2 regions of the Ewingella sp. C233 genome follow, and region 1 is predicted to be linked to the other one. Evidence: predicted binding sites of a transcription regulator. Region 1 holds the regulator's gene; the other holds the start of a gene.

What was found. The regulator PurR, encoded in region 1, represses purine synthesis genes. The targets are predictions, from matches to a motif close to CANGCAAACGTTTGCNTG.
Region 2: a site for PurR is predicted at 5,009-5,026, ahead of rbsD (D-ribose pyranase). Genes of this name have one in related genera too.

Annotation. Positions count from the first base shown of each region.
Region 1 covers NZ_JBUZRI010000001.1:1,790,122-1,797,747, forward strand. Annotated here, with positions in the region: gene ACZRKO_RS08090 (TetR/AcrR family transcriptional regulator) at 1-582, shown strand, start outside; gene nemA (N-ethylmaleimide reductase) at 714-1,805, shown strand; gene gloA (lactoylglutathione lyase) at 1,950-2,357, shown strand; gene rnt (ribonuclease T) at 2,440-3,150, shown strand; gene ACZRKO_RS08110 (Grx4 family monothiol glutaredoxin) at 3,262-3,615, opposite strand; gene ACZRKO_RS08115 (C40 family peptidase) at 4,102-4,950, shown strand; gene cydH (cytochrome bd-I oxidase subunit CydH) at 5,131-5,406, opposite strand; gene purR (HTH-type transcriptional repressor PurR) at 5,556-6,581, shown strand; gene punR (DNA-binding transcriptional activator PunR) at 6,633-7,538, opposite strand.
Region 2 covers NZ_JBUZRI010000004.1:378,943-386,568, reverse strand. Annotated here, with positions in the region: gene rbsR (ribose operon transcriptional repressor RbsR) at 1-145, opposite strand, end outside; gene rbsK (ribokinase) at 146-1,075, opposite strand; gene rbsB (ribose ABC transporter substrate-binding protein RbsB) at 1,172-2,062, opposite strand; gene rbsC (ribose ABC transporter permease) at 2,086-3,057, opposite strand; gene rbsA (ribose ABC transporter ATP-binding protein RbsA) at 3,064-4,569, opposite strand; gene rbsD (D-ribose pyranase) at 4,577-4,996, opposite strand; gene kup (low affinity potassium transporter Kup) at 5,207-7,075, opposite strand; gene ravA (ATPase RavA) at 7,366-7,626, shown strand, end outside.

The DNA of each region.
Region 1 (7,626 bases):
ACACGCGAACATCTGCTGGCCACCGGCGAAGAACTCAGCCTGCGCTTAGGCTTTACCGGCATGGGACTGACAGAACTCCTGAAAACGGCAGAGGTGCCGAAGGGGTCTTTCTATCACCATTTCCGCTCTAAAGAAGCCTTTGGCGAAGCCATGATTCAGCGTTATTTCGAACATTATGATGCACATTTGCAGCAGCTTTTTGGACAGACTCAGGGCGATCAGCGTCACCATATCCTGAGCTACTATGCCCAGAACATTACCAATTTCTGCGGCAGTGAGTGCCATAACGCATGCCTGTCGGTCAAACTGTCCGCGGAAGTCAGCGATCTGTCCGAGCCAATGCGTCACGTACTCGAACAAGGTTCTGCGCAGGTGATTAACCGCCTGAAAGATGCTATTGAAAAAGGTATCGCCGAAGGTTCACTGACGGTACCGGTATCCCCGGCTGTGGCAGCGGCAACGCTGTATTCACTCTGGCTAGGTGCTTCGCTGCTGGCAAAAATTAAGCGCTCCGTAACGCCGCTGGCGGCAGCACTGGAAAGCGTTGAAATGTTATTGCAGCCACCAGAAGCAACGCGCTGAATATATTTTCAAAATGTTGTTGATGAATTGCTCATTATTTACAAATCCAAACCCTAATATGACGCGTTAGTTTGGTTACACATTTTTTTCATAATCAGACCGACCAGTCTATTAACCAGGAGTTTTAGAACATGACCAAGCTTTTCTCCCCGATTGTTGTCGGTAATAAAACCTTACCGAATCGCGTATTTATGGCTCCTCTGACCCGTCTGCGCAGCATTGAGCCTGGCGATATTCCAACCCCGCTGATGGGCGAATATTATGCACAGCGCCACAGTGCTGGCCTTATCATCACTGAAGCGACCCAGGTCTCTTTCCAGGCTAAGGGTTATGCGGGCGCGCCTGGCTTACATACGCCAGAACAAACGGCGGCATGGAAGAAAATCGTTGCCGGTGTTCATCAAAAAGAAGGTCACATCGCGGTGCAGTTGTGGCACACCGGACGCATTTCACACAACAGCGTGCAACCGGACGGTCAGACTCCTGTTTCTGCGTCAGCCATCAATCCAAACACCCGTACCAGCCTGCGTGATGCGCAGGGTAACGCGGTCCGTGAAGACTGCCCTACCCCGCGCGCACTCGAGCTGAGTGAAATCCCGGGCATCATCAACGATTTCCGCCTGGCGGCAGCCAACTCCCGCGAAGCTGACTTCGACTATATCGAGATCCATGCGGCACACGGCTACCTGCTGCACCAGTTCATGGCGCCAGCTTCAAACGTGCGTACCGACGCCTACGGCGGTAGCATCGAGAACCGTACCCGTCTGACACTGGAAGTGGTTGATGCCTCCATCGCTGAAATTGGCGCAGACCGCGTGGGTATCCGCATTTCCCCGCTCGGCCCGTTCAATGGTCTGGATAATGGTGAAGATCAGGAAGAAGCCGCGCTGTATCTGCTTGATGAGCTAAATAACCGCAAACTGGCATACCTGCATATTTCTGAGCCAGACTGGGCCGGTGGCAAGCCTTACTCAGAAGCTTTCCGTGCGGCAATCCGTGCGCACTATCAGGGTGTGATTGTTGGCGCCGGTGCTTATACCGCTGAAAAAGGCGAAGAGCTGATCGAAAAAGGTTATATCGATGCCGTGGCCTTTGGCCGCAGCTACATTGCCAACCCGGACCTGGTTGAGCGCCTGAAAAATCACGCGTCACTGAATGAGCCAAAAGCGGACACATTCTACGGCGGCGGCGCTCAGGGCTACACCGACTACCCAACGCTGTAAGATTAGCGTTATCAATTAACAGGGTATGTTTTGATACCTGAAGATGCGGCAGCCGTTGCCCTCCGGCTGCCGCGTTTTTTTGCCTGTCCGGTGACAATCAGTTAGTCTGTTATTTATTACTTATCCCTGCAATCAGAGGAAATTATGCGCTTACTTCATACCATGCTTCGCGTCGGCGACCTGCAACGTTCAATCAATTTCTATACTGATGTTTTAGGTATGCGTCTGCTGCGTACCAGCGAAAATACCGAATACAAATACTCCCTCGCGTTCGTGGGATACACTGATGAAAGCGAAGGTGCCGTGATCGAACTGACCTACAACTGGGATGTTCACAGCTACGACCTCGGTACAGCCTACGGGCATATTGCACTGGGCGTGGATAACGTGGCACAAACTTGCGAAGACATTCGTAAAGCGGGCGGTAACGTGACCCGTGAAGCCGGTCCGGTCAAAGGCGGCGCCACCATCATCGCTTTCGTTGAAGATCCTGATGGTTATAAAATCGAACTGATCGAATCTAAACATGCAGGCCAGGGCCTGGGGAATTAATGTCCCCTCACATCATGAAGGGCGCAAAGGCGCCCTTTTTTCTGCCCCTATACTCCTGCATCTCCATTAAAAATTTGCCATAATGCGCGCTGAATTCGATGAAGATAAGAAACTGATGGCCGACAATAGTGACATTAACGCCCTGAGAGGCCGTTTCCGTGGTTTTTACCCCGTGGTTATCGACGTAGAAACGGCTGGATTTAACGCCAAGACCGATGCACTGCTGGAAATTGCCGCGATCACCCTGAAAATGGATGAAGATGGCTGGCTAAAAACCGACGAGACGGTGCATTTTCACGTTGAGCCCTTTGAAGGCTCAATTCTGGTACCGGAAGCACTGGCCTTCAACGGCATCGACCCCACTAATCCGCTTCGCGGTGCCGTGAGCGAATATGATGCGCTGCATGAAATTTTCAAAGTCATTCGTAAAGGAATGAAAGAACAAAACTGCAGTCGCGCCATTATCGTTGCGCACAACGCCAATTTTGATCACAGCTTTTTGATGGCGGCCGCAGAACGCGCAGGCTTGAAACGCAACCCGTTTCACCCCTTTGCCACTTTCGACACCGCGGCACTGAGCGGTTTAGTGCTTGGTCAGACTGTACTGGCTAAAGCCTGCATCAGCGCAGGCATGGCGTTTGACAGCAGCCAGGCGCATTCTGCACTGTATGATACAGAGCAGACTGCAGAGTTATTCTGTGAACTGGTAAACCGCTGGAAACGCCTGGGCGGCTGGCCGTTGCCGATCAACTCAGATGATGAAAAAGCGCAAACGCAAGAAAACGATGCGTAAACGCTGACGGTGTTGTCCCCAAAATTCAGAAAAAAAGAGCGACTCATTGAGGTCGCTCTTTTTATTTACCCGTTTCAGAGATTGCCTGATACAGAGCCAGACGCGCTGATATTACTCGGGTTGCTGCTCTTCAGAAGATTTGTACTTCTCAGCAGTTTCTTTGATCAGCGTCTGCAACTCACCACGTTGATACATCTCAATGATGATGTCACAACCGCCAACCAACTCACCGTCTACCCATAATTGCGGGAAGGTTGGCCAGTTTGCATATTTCGGCATTTCAGCACGGATATCCGGATTTTGCAGAATATCAACATAGGCAAAACGTTCGCCACAGGCTGAAAGCGCCTGCACAGCCTGAGCGGAGAAACCACAGCTAGGCAACTTCGGTGAGCCTTTCATGTACAGAAGGATTGGGTTTTCGGAAACCTGCTTCTGGATTTTTTCGATAGTGGTCGTGGTCATTTATTGCTTCCTCAAGCCAAAACTGGCTGTCACTGTCATTACTCATTGATGCGCAGGGCACTGTCTGGAAATGCGCGCCACTTGTCGCTTAGCGTCTATTGTAACGATGGCGGGCTTTGGATAAAAACGCCATTTTTTGCAGGGTCTTTCCACCCCAGCTTTCATTCATGCGTTTACGTCATTACTTTTTAATCAAACTGTCTGATGGCTCGCAATAATAAACATTCATTCAGAATAACATTTTTGATCGTTGAGTTTAACTCTCTTGTGACTGAGCTGAGCTGGTCAGAGCACATTTTTAACTCTCTGATAAAAGATGGTTTTTAGAACTGAAAATGACCATTTTTACAGCATTTAAAATGCTATTAACTTTTTCTCACAATATGATCTAGAATCGAAGCAATTCGTGCTGTTTTGTCTGCTTCTTTTGGGCAATACTCTGACATCTCTGATGTTTAACCTTGGGCCAATATTGGTAACGACGCCATGCGTTTATTGTTTACGCTTTCCGTGCTGTTCTTTACCCAGCTGTTTCTGAATCTGGCGCATGCTTCGCCACAAACTAACGTTGCTGCCGATCAGCGGAAAAGCCACGTCAGTCAGGCAAAACCTGATGAGAGACGAAAGCGAAAAACCGTTGCCCGAACCAGTAAAAAATCAAAATCAGAGCCAGTTAAAGAACAAAAAGCAAAAGTTAAAGAAACCAAAAAAGTCACCAGCACCAAGCGGGTTCGCAACGAACATTCTGAAAAGAAAACGGCCAAAGTGACCCACAGCAAGATGACAGCGAAGAAAGAAAGCCGAACGATTGCGAAAAATGAGACCAGTAAAAATAGTAAAAAAGCCTACGGTCGCCATCGAAAATCAAAAGACGGACTCGCGAAAGACACCAAACCGATTGCTTTGAGTGCCGCGCATAAAAAACGTTATCAACATGCGCAGCAGACCGCGATGACCAAGCTAATGCATCAGGTCGGCAAACCTTATCGCTGGGGAGGCACTTCTCCCAATACCGGTTTCGATTGCAGTGGTTTAGTGTATTACGCATATAAAGACCTGATTCGTATCAAAATGCCACGCACCGCTAACGAAATGTACCACCTTCGGGACGCGGCGCCAGTTAAACGCGGTGAGCTGGAGAGCGGCGACTTAGTCTTCTTCAGAATCAATAACCGCGGCGCAGCAGATCATGTTGGTGTCTATGTAGGAAACGGTAAATTTATTCAGTCCCCCCGTACAGGTGAAGAGATCAAAATCACCTCACTGGGTGAAGATTACTGGCAAGATCACTATGTTGGCGCGCGTCGAGTGATGACGCCTAAAACGATTCGTTAAGTCCGCAGTACCGCTAATCAGCGATGAATAGCATTTAACGAAACGTTTATGAAACAATCAGTCGCTAAGACAGTATTTTGCGAACGATGCAAAACAAAGAATTGAAAAGGGCGACACCTGTAAAAGGAATCGCCCTTTTTTCTGATCTTTTTACCCTCAGCGAATGAAGGTAAAAAAGGATCAGTGCATCACTGCGGTAAAACTGAAAGCCATAATCATTGCCAGTGCGCCAACCACAGTAATGAGAGCAAATTTCAGATTGGTATCCATTAAAACCCCTTCTGGATCAAATGTGGCCTTTTTATAAGCCATACAGTTTGTGTGCCAACGCATTTTCTCATAGTTTTGTTTTAAAATCCCGTGATCATTCCCTGCGTTACGAAGACTTTTTACTTCCCCTTTACCAAGATATAAGAGAAAATTCGCGGTTACCACACTGCGTGCGGGTCGATTCATTCCGATGTTCTTTCAGACAGTTGTTGTGCTCTGAAAAACCCACCAACGATTTCACTGCTCATCTCTTTTCCAGCAGTCAGATCCACGCAGGCAAACGATTAACATAATGCTAACGTGCTAAAGCACGTCAGACAGGAGTCATTCTTTTCATGGCAACGATAAAAGATGTCGCAAAGCGGGCTGGCGTTTCCACCACAACCGTGTCGCACGTCATCAATAAAACACGTTTCGTCGCCGAAGAAACTAAAGCCGCCGTGCAGACAGCGATAAAAGAGCTGCACTACTCTCCCAGCGCGGTGGCCCGTAGCCTCAAGGTCAACAATACAAAATCTATCGGATTACTGGCAACATCCAGCGAAGCGCCCTATTTTGCCGAAGTGATCGAGGCAGTAGAAAACAGCTGTTTCGCCAAAGGCTACACACTGATTTTGTGTAATTCGCATAATAATCTTGATAAACAGCAGGCCTATCTGGCCATGCTGGCGCAAAAACGCGTCGATGGTCTGTTGGTCATGTGCGCGGAATATCCCGATGCATTGCTCGACATGCTCGAAGAATACCGAGCGATCCCGATGGTGGTGATGGATTGGGGCGAAGCACGTAAAAACTTCACCGACAGTATCATCGATAATGCCTTTGAAGGTGGGTATATGGCCGGGCGCTATCTGATTGAACGCGGTCATCGCGATATCGGTGTGATCCCGGGGCAACTGGCTCGTAACACCGGTGGCGGCCGCTTCCAGGGTTTCCTCAAAGCCATGACGGAAGCCAACATCCCGCTGCGCGAAGAATGGGTCGTTCAGGGTGATTTTGAACCCGAGTCAGGCTATCAGGCGATGCATAAAATTTTGATGCAGAAACAGCGCCCGACGGCCGTCTTCTGCGGCGGTGACGTCATGGCGATGGGGGCTATTTGTGCCGCTGATGAAATGGGTCTGCGGGTGCCGCAGGATATTTCGGTGATCGGCTATGATAACGTACGCAACGCCCGTTACTTCTCCCCTGCACTGACGACAATCCACCAGCCCAAAGAGCGCCTGGGTGAGATGGCATTCACCATGCTGCTGGATCGCATTATCAGCAAACGTGAGGAGTCACAGACCATTGAAGTCCACCCGAAACTGGTTGAACGCCGCTCGGTAGCCGATGGTCCTTACCGCGACTATCGCCGTTAACAGCGTAGTCCGAAAGCCATAACACGAACGCCTGCACATTTGCAGGCGTTTTTAGTTGCGTAACCACTCCTGATTCAGCGTAGGGGTATCGCCCAGATAATCCAGAAGCCACGCCAGCGCCGGAGACTGGTTACTCTGATCCCAGGTCAGGCAGCAGGCGCTTTCGGGAAATGCGGCAGCCAGCGTCAGCACACTCAATTTTTGATGTGATATCCAGTCTTCGACCAGATGCACGGGCATCATCCCCACGCACAGTCCTTCACACAGGCAGTCTATGGCGCAGGTCCAGTCGGGAACAACCAGACGTCGCTGATTGTTTAGCGTCCAGGTATCACGCTTAGGTAAGTTGCGCGACGTATCTTCGATACAAAGTGCCGGATAGGCACGCAGCTGTTCATCCACTAATGGCACAGTGAGCGCCGCCAGCGGATGGTCAGGGCTGACCACACAGTGCCAGTCCATAAACCCCATATCCCTGAAACTAAAACGCCCGCCGGTGGGCACAGCGCGTGTTGCGCCGATGGCGACATCCGCACGGCCATCCACCAGCGCGTCCCACACGCCGTTGAACACCTCGGAATGGATGATCAGTTCCGTATCGGGGAATGCCCGGTAGAAATCGGTAACCAGACGCCGCGACCTTTCCGGTTTCACAATGCGGTCTACCGCTACATTGAGTTGCCCACGCCAGCCATTCGCCACCTGCTGACACTGACGCCGTGTCGCTATCATTTTTTTGATAAGCAACCGAGCCTCTTCGACAAAAACCTGACCGGCGGCGGTCAACTCTACATCCCGATGACGCCTTTCAAACAGCGGTACTGCCAGCCATTGCTCCAGTTGGCGAACGGTGTAGCTTACCGCAGACGGAACACGATGCAGCTCTTGTGCCGCCGCACTGAAACTGCCGGTACGCGCCACGGCATCGACCACTTCTAAAGAATATTCTGACCACATCGCCCAGTCTCCCCACCTGCTTTCAATTTTTTTGATACAAGATTGCAAATATTAGCGTTTCACAAGCGGTAAGCCAAACCTTTACACT
Region 2 (7,626 bases), on a different contig from region 1:
CGGACGGCGCATAGTTGAGGCTATCAATAGCTGCCGTCACTTTGTCACGGATAGCTTCGCTGACAAAGCGATTGTTATTGATCACATGGGAGACTGTGGAGGTTGAAACGCCCGCCAAGCGGGCGACATCTTTCATGGTGGCCAATCAGGACTCCTGATGTGCAAGAAAATCGTCGATCTCTTTGCGCCATGGGACAGAGGGTTGCGCACCGGGACGCGTTACGGCAATAGCCGCCGCAGCATGAGCAAAACGTACTGCGCTGCCCATCGGCTTACCCTCCAGCAAGGCGGTGATAAGGGCACCATTAAAGGTATCGCCGGCCGCGATAGTATCGACCGCTTTCACGCGAAAACCCTTAATCTGCTTGCCTTCGCCTTGCTGGCTCAGCCAGACGCCTTTATTGCCCAGAGTGATGATGACCGTCGCTATGCCCTTGTCGTGCAGGGCATTAGCGGCGCGCGCCGCATCTTCGTTATTGTCGACTTTAATTCCGGTAAGTTTTTCAGCTTCCGTTTCGTTCGGGGTGATGATATCCACCCGAGACAACAGTTCGTCCGGCAACTCACAGGCCGGTGCAGGATTAAGAATGACCTGCGTGCCGTTTTCTTTGGCTAGTTTCGCCGCCGCAATCACCGTCTCTAACGGCGATTCCAGCTGCATTAATAGAGCAGAGGCATCAATGACCTGCTGTTTGTAGCGACTGAGGTACTCTGGAGTCACAGCGTTGTTGGCGCCCGCATCAATACCGATAACATTCTCGCCTTCGGCATTCACGAAAATCAGCGCCACGCCGGTGGTGGTGTCGGCGATGGCCTCTACGGGAGAAGTATCAATGTTATCACTCGCCAGCTGTTTGCGGACGCGCTCGCCAATATCATCATCTCCAACACAGGCAATAAACGAAATGTCTGCACCCGCGCGCCCAGCGGCAACGGCCTGATTAGCCCCTTTACCGCCAAATGCGACGGTATACTGCTTACCGATCACCGTTTCGCCAGGCTGAGGGAAATGTTTGATATTAAGAATATGGTCGGCATTGATGCTGCCAAGAACAACCAGTTTACCTGTTTCCATTCGCGTTCCCTGAGTGATATTGCGCCACCCTTTCAAGGTGGCGCAGATTGTCCAAAGCTATTTATGGGCAGAGATGAAAGCTGCAAAATTTAAAGATTACGGCTGAGCAACCAGTTTCAAATCAACCGGGATAACGGCTGGGACTTTTTCGCCTTTCAGCACTTTATCCGCAGTCTGAACGCCAATTACACCAATCTGATCGGGACGCTGAGCCACAGTAGCGCCCATTTTGCCACTATTTACCGCTTTAATACCGTCTTCGGTGCCATCAAAACCTACCACCAGCACGTCAGTTTTACCCGCAGTTTGCAGAGCACGCAGCGCCCCCAGCGCCATTTCATCATTCTGAGCGAACACGGCCTGCACATCAGGATGCGCCGTCAGCAGGTTTTGCATCACGTTCAGGCCCTTCGTACGGTCGAAATCAGCAGGCTGGCTGGCCAGCATAGTGAAGTGATGTTTTTGAGCGGACTCGGCAAAACCTTTACCACGTTCGCGGGCAACAGAGGTACCGGCAATCCCTTCAAGTTCGATCACTTTGGCGTTTTCACCGACTTTTTTGGCGATGTAATCACCGGCCATTTTGCCGCCGAAGGCGTTATCTGACGCAACATGGCTGGCAACGACACCTTTGGTCGCCTGACGGTCAAGCGTGATCACCGGGATTTTCGCTTGGTTGGCCATCGCCACGGCATTACCCACTGCGTCAGAGTCAGTCGGGTTGATCAACAGGAGTTTGGTACCGCGCACGGTCAGGTCCTGCACGTTTGCCAGCTCTTTCGCCGGGTTATTTTGCGAATCCAGCACCACCAGGTTGTAGCCCAGTTTGTCGGCTTCTTTCTGTGCGCCGTCTTTCATTGAAACGAAGAACGGGTTATTGAGCGTAGAGACCACCAGCGCGATAGTGTCTTTTGCCAGTACGTTGGCACTGAAAGAGGCAGTGATAGCCGCCGCAGAAACCCAAACTGCCAGTTTTTTCATATTCATGGTCATAATTCCTGTAGGAGAGATTATTTGTTGCTTTTGTTATCTACCAGGACTGCCAGCAGAATGACGACTGCTTTGACGATCATCTGGTAGTAGGAGGAGACACCTAATAAATTCAAACCGTTATTCAGGAAACCGAGGATCAGCGCACCGATCAGCGTTCCGACAATACGTCCTTTACCACCTGACAGGCTGGTTCCGCCCAACACAACGGCGGCGATGGCATCCAGTTCATAACCCGTACCGGCCGTCGGTTGCGCAGAGGACAAACGCGCCACTTCGATGATGCCCGCCAACGCCGCTAAGAGGCCACACAGGGAGTAGACGATGATTTTTACTTTATCGACACTGATACCTGACAGACGTGTGGCGGACTCATTACCGCCTAACGCATAGATATAACGCCCGAGACGCGTGTGATGCAGCATGTACCAGGCCGCGGCAAACACCACCGCCATCAGCCAGACCGGCGTCGGGATACCCAGCGGGCGTCCGATACCAAACCAGCCGAAAGTATCAGCAACATCGGTAAAACCGGTGCTGATCGGGCTGCCGTTGGTGTACACCATGGTGACCCCGCGCAGCAGCAGCATCATCACCAGCGTGGCGATAAATGCCTGTACTTTCCCTTTGGCGACAATCAACCCGGTGACCGCACCGACTCCGGCACCGACCGCCAGCGCAGCAGCAACAGCCACCAGCGCATTCACTTCCAGCCCGACGACCGAAGCCGCAACGGCACCGGAAAGCGCCAGCAGCGAACCGACGGATAAGTCGATGCCCGATGTCAGGATAACCAGCGTCATACCCACCGCCATAATGGCGTTGACGGAGGTCTGCTGAAGAATGTTGAACAGGTTATTCACTGTGAAGAAATTCGGACTCATGGAAGAGACCACGGCAATCAGCACCAGCAGCGCAATCAGCGATTTCTGCTCCAACAACCATTCTTTAGTGATCCAGCGTTTTTTCGCCGGCAATGTCTGAGAACTCATCGTTAATTACTCCTGCTTCACGCCGTATTGCTTGCCGACGGCGGCTGCCATCAACACTTCTTGCGTCGCCTGTTCTATCGGGAATTCACCGCTTAAATGGCCTTCATGCATCACCAGTATCCTGTCGCTCATACCGATGACTTCTGGCATTTCGGAGGAAACTAAAATGATACTTAAGCCTTCGCGCTTGAACTGGTTAATAAGCTGGTAAATCTCTTTCTTGGCACCGACGTCAACGCCACGCGTCGGTTCGTCGAGGATCAATATTTTCGGGCGGGTCATCAGCCCGCGGGCAATCGCCACTTTTTGCTGATTACCGCCTGAGAGCAAACCAATCGGCTGCATCATTGAAGGCGTTTTGATATTAAACATGCGGATAAAGTCGCCCACCGCCTGCTGTTCGTCGGCATGTTTGAGGCTTCCGCCCGCGCGGCTGAAATAGCGCAGCGCCGTCAGCGACATGTTCTCTTTAACCGACATGCCAAGTACCAGTCCGTCGCGTTTGCGATCTTCGGAGATATAAACGATGCCGTTCGCCAGACCATCCTGCGGCGAGTGAGTCACCACTTCGCGGCCATCAAGAGCGACGTAACCGGCTTTGCGCGGTAGTGCACCGTAGAGGATCTTCATCAGTTCGGTGCGCCCGGCGCCCATCAAACCGGAGACACCGAGAATTTCACCGCCATATAAATTGAAGCTCACATCATCGACGCCGGGGCCGGAAACATTACGCACCTGCAACCGCAGCGCGCCACGTTCCTGATTCAGGCGGGGATACTGCTCTTCCAGCTTGCGGCCCACCATCATTTCAATCAGCGTATCTTCCTGCAATTCGCTGACCGGACGTTCGGCGATGAACTGTCCGTCACGAAATACGGTGACGTCATCGCAAATTTCAAAGATCTCTTTCAGCCGGTGCGAGATATAAACCACGCCGCAGCCCGCCGACTTCAATTCACGGATGACGTTAAATAAGGAGGCGGTTTCAGTATCGGTCAGTGCATCGGTCGGTTCATCCATAATGATGACCCGGGATTCGAAACTCAGCACTTTGGCGATTTCCACCATCTGCTGATCGCCAATAGAAAGTTCACCCACCAATCGGTGGCTGCTGTATCGCAGGTTCAGCCGGGCAAGCAGTTTGTCGGCTTCGGCATACATCTTTTTCCAGGTGATGCGACCAAAACCGTTAACGAATTCGCGACCGAGGAAAATGTTTTCCGCGATGGTCAGTTGAGGGATCAGGTTCAGTTCCTGATGGATGATGCCAATCCCAGCTTCCTGCGAGGCTTTAGGGCCGTTGAACACGGCTTCCTTACCCAGAAAATGCACTGAACCGGCATCCTTTTGGTAGATGCCGGTCAGTACTTTCATCATGGTGGACTTGCCCGCGCCGTTTTCACCCACCAGCGCCATCACACGTCCCGGATAGACGCTAAGCGCCGCGCCGGAAAGTGCTTTTACGCCAGGAAACGCTTTATCAATCCCTGTCAGTTGCAGCAAAGGTTGCATAAAGGCCTCAGAAGGTTACGCCGGCACACAGAATAACGTTCGCGTAAGGCGAACATTCCCCGCTACGGACTACGGCCCGGCTATGTTCAGTTTGCGCCTTGAAAGCATCATGACTGATGTAATCCAAAGTAATGGTGTTTCCCTGGTGCTGCTCAAGTTCTTTCAACTGCGCGAGTAACGCTTCATGGAGTTGAGGATTCTTTTCGACGATCTCCCCGGCGAGTATCGCCCGCTCAACCTGCATCTCATGCGTCACTACCTTTAAAACTTGTAGAAAAGTAGGAACACCTGCGGTCAGCGCCAAATCGATGCGTTGGGAAGATGCGGGTACCGGCAAACCGGCATCGGCAATAACCAGCTGATCGGTGTGACCTAACCTGGCAATGACATGTGAGATTTCGGCATTCAAAAGCGGTGATTTCTTCATGGTTAACTCCAACAGCGAAACGTTTCGCTCACGGATGAGTTTAGGAATCTGTGAGAATCTGGCAATGGGCTTGTGGTGGATTTGTGATCGCCGTCGAAACGTTTCGCTGGGGCGTTTAGAAATGAGAGGGAAATTTGGGATAATGCATTTCGTTAAGATTAGAAAAACAAAAAGGCACCCGAAGGTGCCCTTTGTCGTTCTAGCGCAGGATCAGATTTCGACCTGCGTGCCCAGTTCGATAACGCGGTTAGGCGGAATTTCAAACTGGTCCGGCGCGCGCAGCGCATTGCGGCTGAGCGCCATAAACAGCTTGCCACGGAAATAGAGATACCACGGGCGCTTGGTGAGGATCAGTGACTCGTGCGACATAAAGAATGACGTCTCCATCATCCTGCACGGCAATCCTTCCAGTCCGCAGCGGTGGAAAACTTCTTCCACGTTTGGCGTCTCTTTGAAGCCGTAACTGGCGACCACCCGCCAGAAGGTTGGCGATAACTGCTCGATGGTCACACGTCGGACATTATGCACATAAGGCGCATCTTCGGTACGAAGCGTCAGTAAAACCACCCGCTCATGCAACACCTTGTTGTGTTTAAGGTTATGCAACAGCGCAAACGGAATGACGTTAATCGCACGCGACATATACACCGCCGTACCCGGAACGCGAACCGGCGGCGATTTCTCCAGAGAGGCAATCATCGCCTCCAGAGAATTTCCGTGCTCATGCATGCGGCGCATAAGGCGGAAACGTTCGCTTTTCCAGGTGGTCATGACGATAAACATGCACAACCCGAGCGTCAGCGGCAGCCAGCCGCCGGAGAACAGTTTGGTGGCGTTGGCTGCAAACATCGGCACGTCAATAAACAGCAGAACGATCAACAAAATACCGACCAGGAAAGGTTTCCAGTGCCAGTTTTTCAATGCCACGGTGCAAGAAAGAATACTGGTCAGCACCATCGTACCAGTGACGGCAATACCGTACGCTGCTGCCAGATTGCTGGAGTGCTCGAAGCTGGCGATAACAATCACCACGGCGATATACAGCGTCCAGTTAATGGCAGGAATATAAATCTGACCGGCTTCCATTTCCGAAGTATGGATAATGCGCATCGGCGGCAGATAGCCAAGACGCACCGCCTGACGGGTCAGGGAGAACACGCCGGATATAACGGCCTGCGAAGCGATAATAGTGGCCAGCGTCGCCAGTATCAGCAGCGGGATAAGTGCCCAGTCAGGTGCCAGCAGGAAGAACGGGTTTTTAATCGCTTCAGGATTTTTCAGCAGCAGTGCGCCCTGACCAAAGTAGTTGAGTACCAACGACGGCAACACAAAGCTAAACCATGCCAGACGAATAGGGAATTTACCGAAGTGGCCCATATCGGCGTACAACGCTTCTACGCCGGTGATGGACAGCACTACGGCACCCAGCGCCAGGAACGAGAAGGATTTGTGCTCAATAAAGAAGTTAACCGCCCACATCGGGTTCATCGCCCGCAGCACTTCCGGATTCTGAGCAATACTGTTGATCCCCAGCACCGCCAAGGTCAGGAACCACAACACCATCACCGGAGCGAACAGTTTCCCGACAATTCCCGTGCCGTGTTTCTGAATCATAAACAGCAAGGTCAGAACGGTAATAGAAAGGGGAACGATAAAGGGATCAAGCGACGGGGCTGCTATCTCGAGACCTTCCATGGCGGACAGGACTGAAATCGCGGGGGTGATCACCACCTCGCCATAGAAGAAACTGCCACCAATCAAACCGAGAATGACGAGTACCGCCGTGGTTCTGGCAGAGGTGTTTCGTCCGGCCAATGACATCAGCGTCAGAATACCGCCCTCGCCGGCGTTGTCCGCACGCATCACATAAGTGAGATATTTCAGCGAGACAATCAGGATCAACATCCAGAATATTAGCGACAGAAAGCCGAAAACAACGCTGGGTTCTACATTAAAGCCATAGTGGCCGGAAAAACACTCTCTCAGGGTATAGAGAGGGCTGGTGCCAATGTCGCCATATACCACACCAATGGCGGCCAACGTTACTGCCGGGAGTGACCGTTTATGTTCTGTGCTCATAATTGGTTTCTTATGCTGCTCTTTTAAGACAAAGAATTCCGTAAGCGAAAGGTACGCTCAATCCTTGATGCCCACTAAACGGCGCACAGTATGCACGAATAAAACAGATTGCCTACCCTTATATGAACGGTTAAATACACGTTCAGGCGACAGAAGGGACAATGTTGATAATAGAAAATTTCTAGTAATCAACAAGCTATACTGCGAAAAAAAATCATGGTTTATTATTCCTGCCCAGTCCACTATTCATTCACTTATGTCATTAACCTTACACAAGCGGAAGACACAGTATGGCGTATTCTCCCCTACTTGCAGAACGGATTGCCCGTCTTGCCAATGCTTTAGAACACGGCTTGTATGAGCGACAGGAAGCGATCCGTCTATGCCTGCTTGCCGCCTTATGCGGTGAAAGCGTATTTCTGCTTGGGCCGCCAGGTATTGCTAAAAGCCTGATTGCCCGCCGCCTGAAATTTGCCTTCCGCCATGCCCGCGCCTTTGAATATCTGATGACCCGCTTTTCTACACCAGAAGAAGTCTTCGGCCCGCTGTCT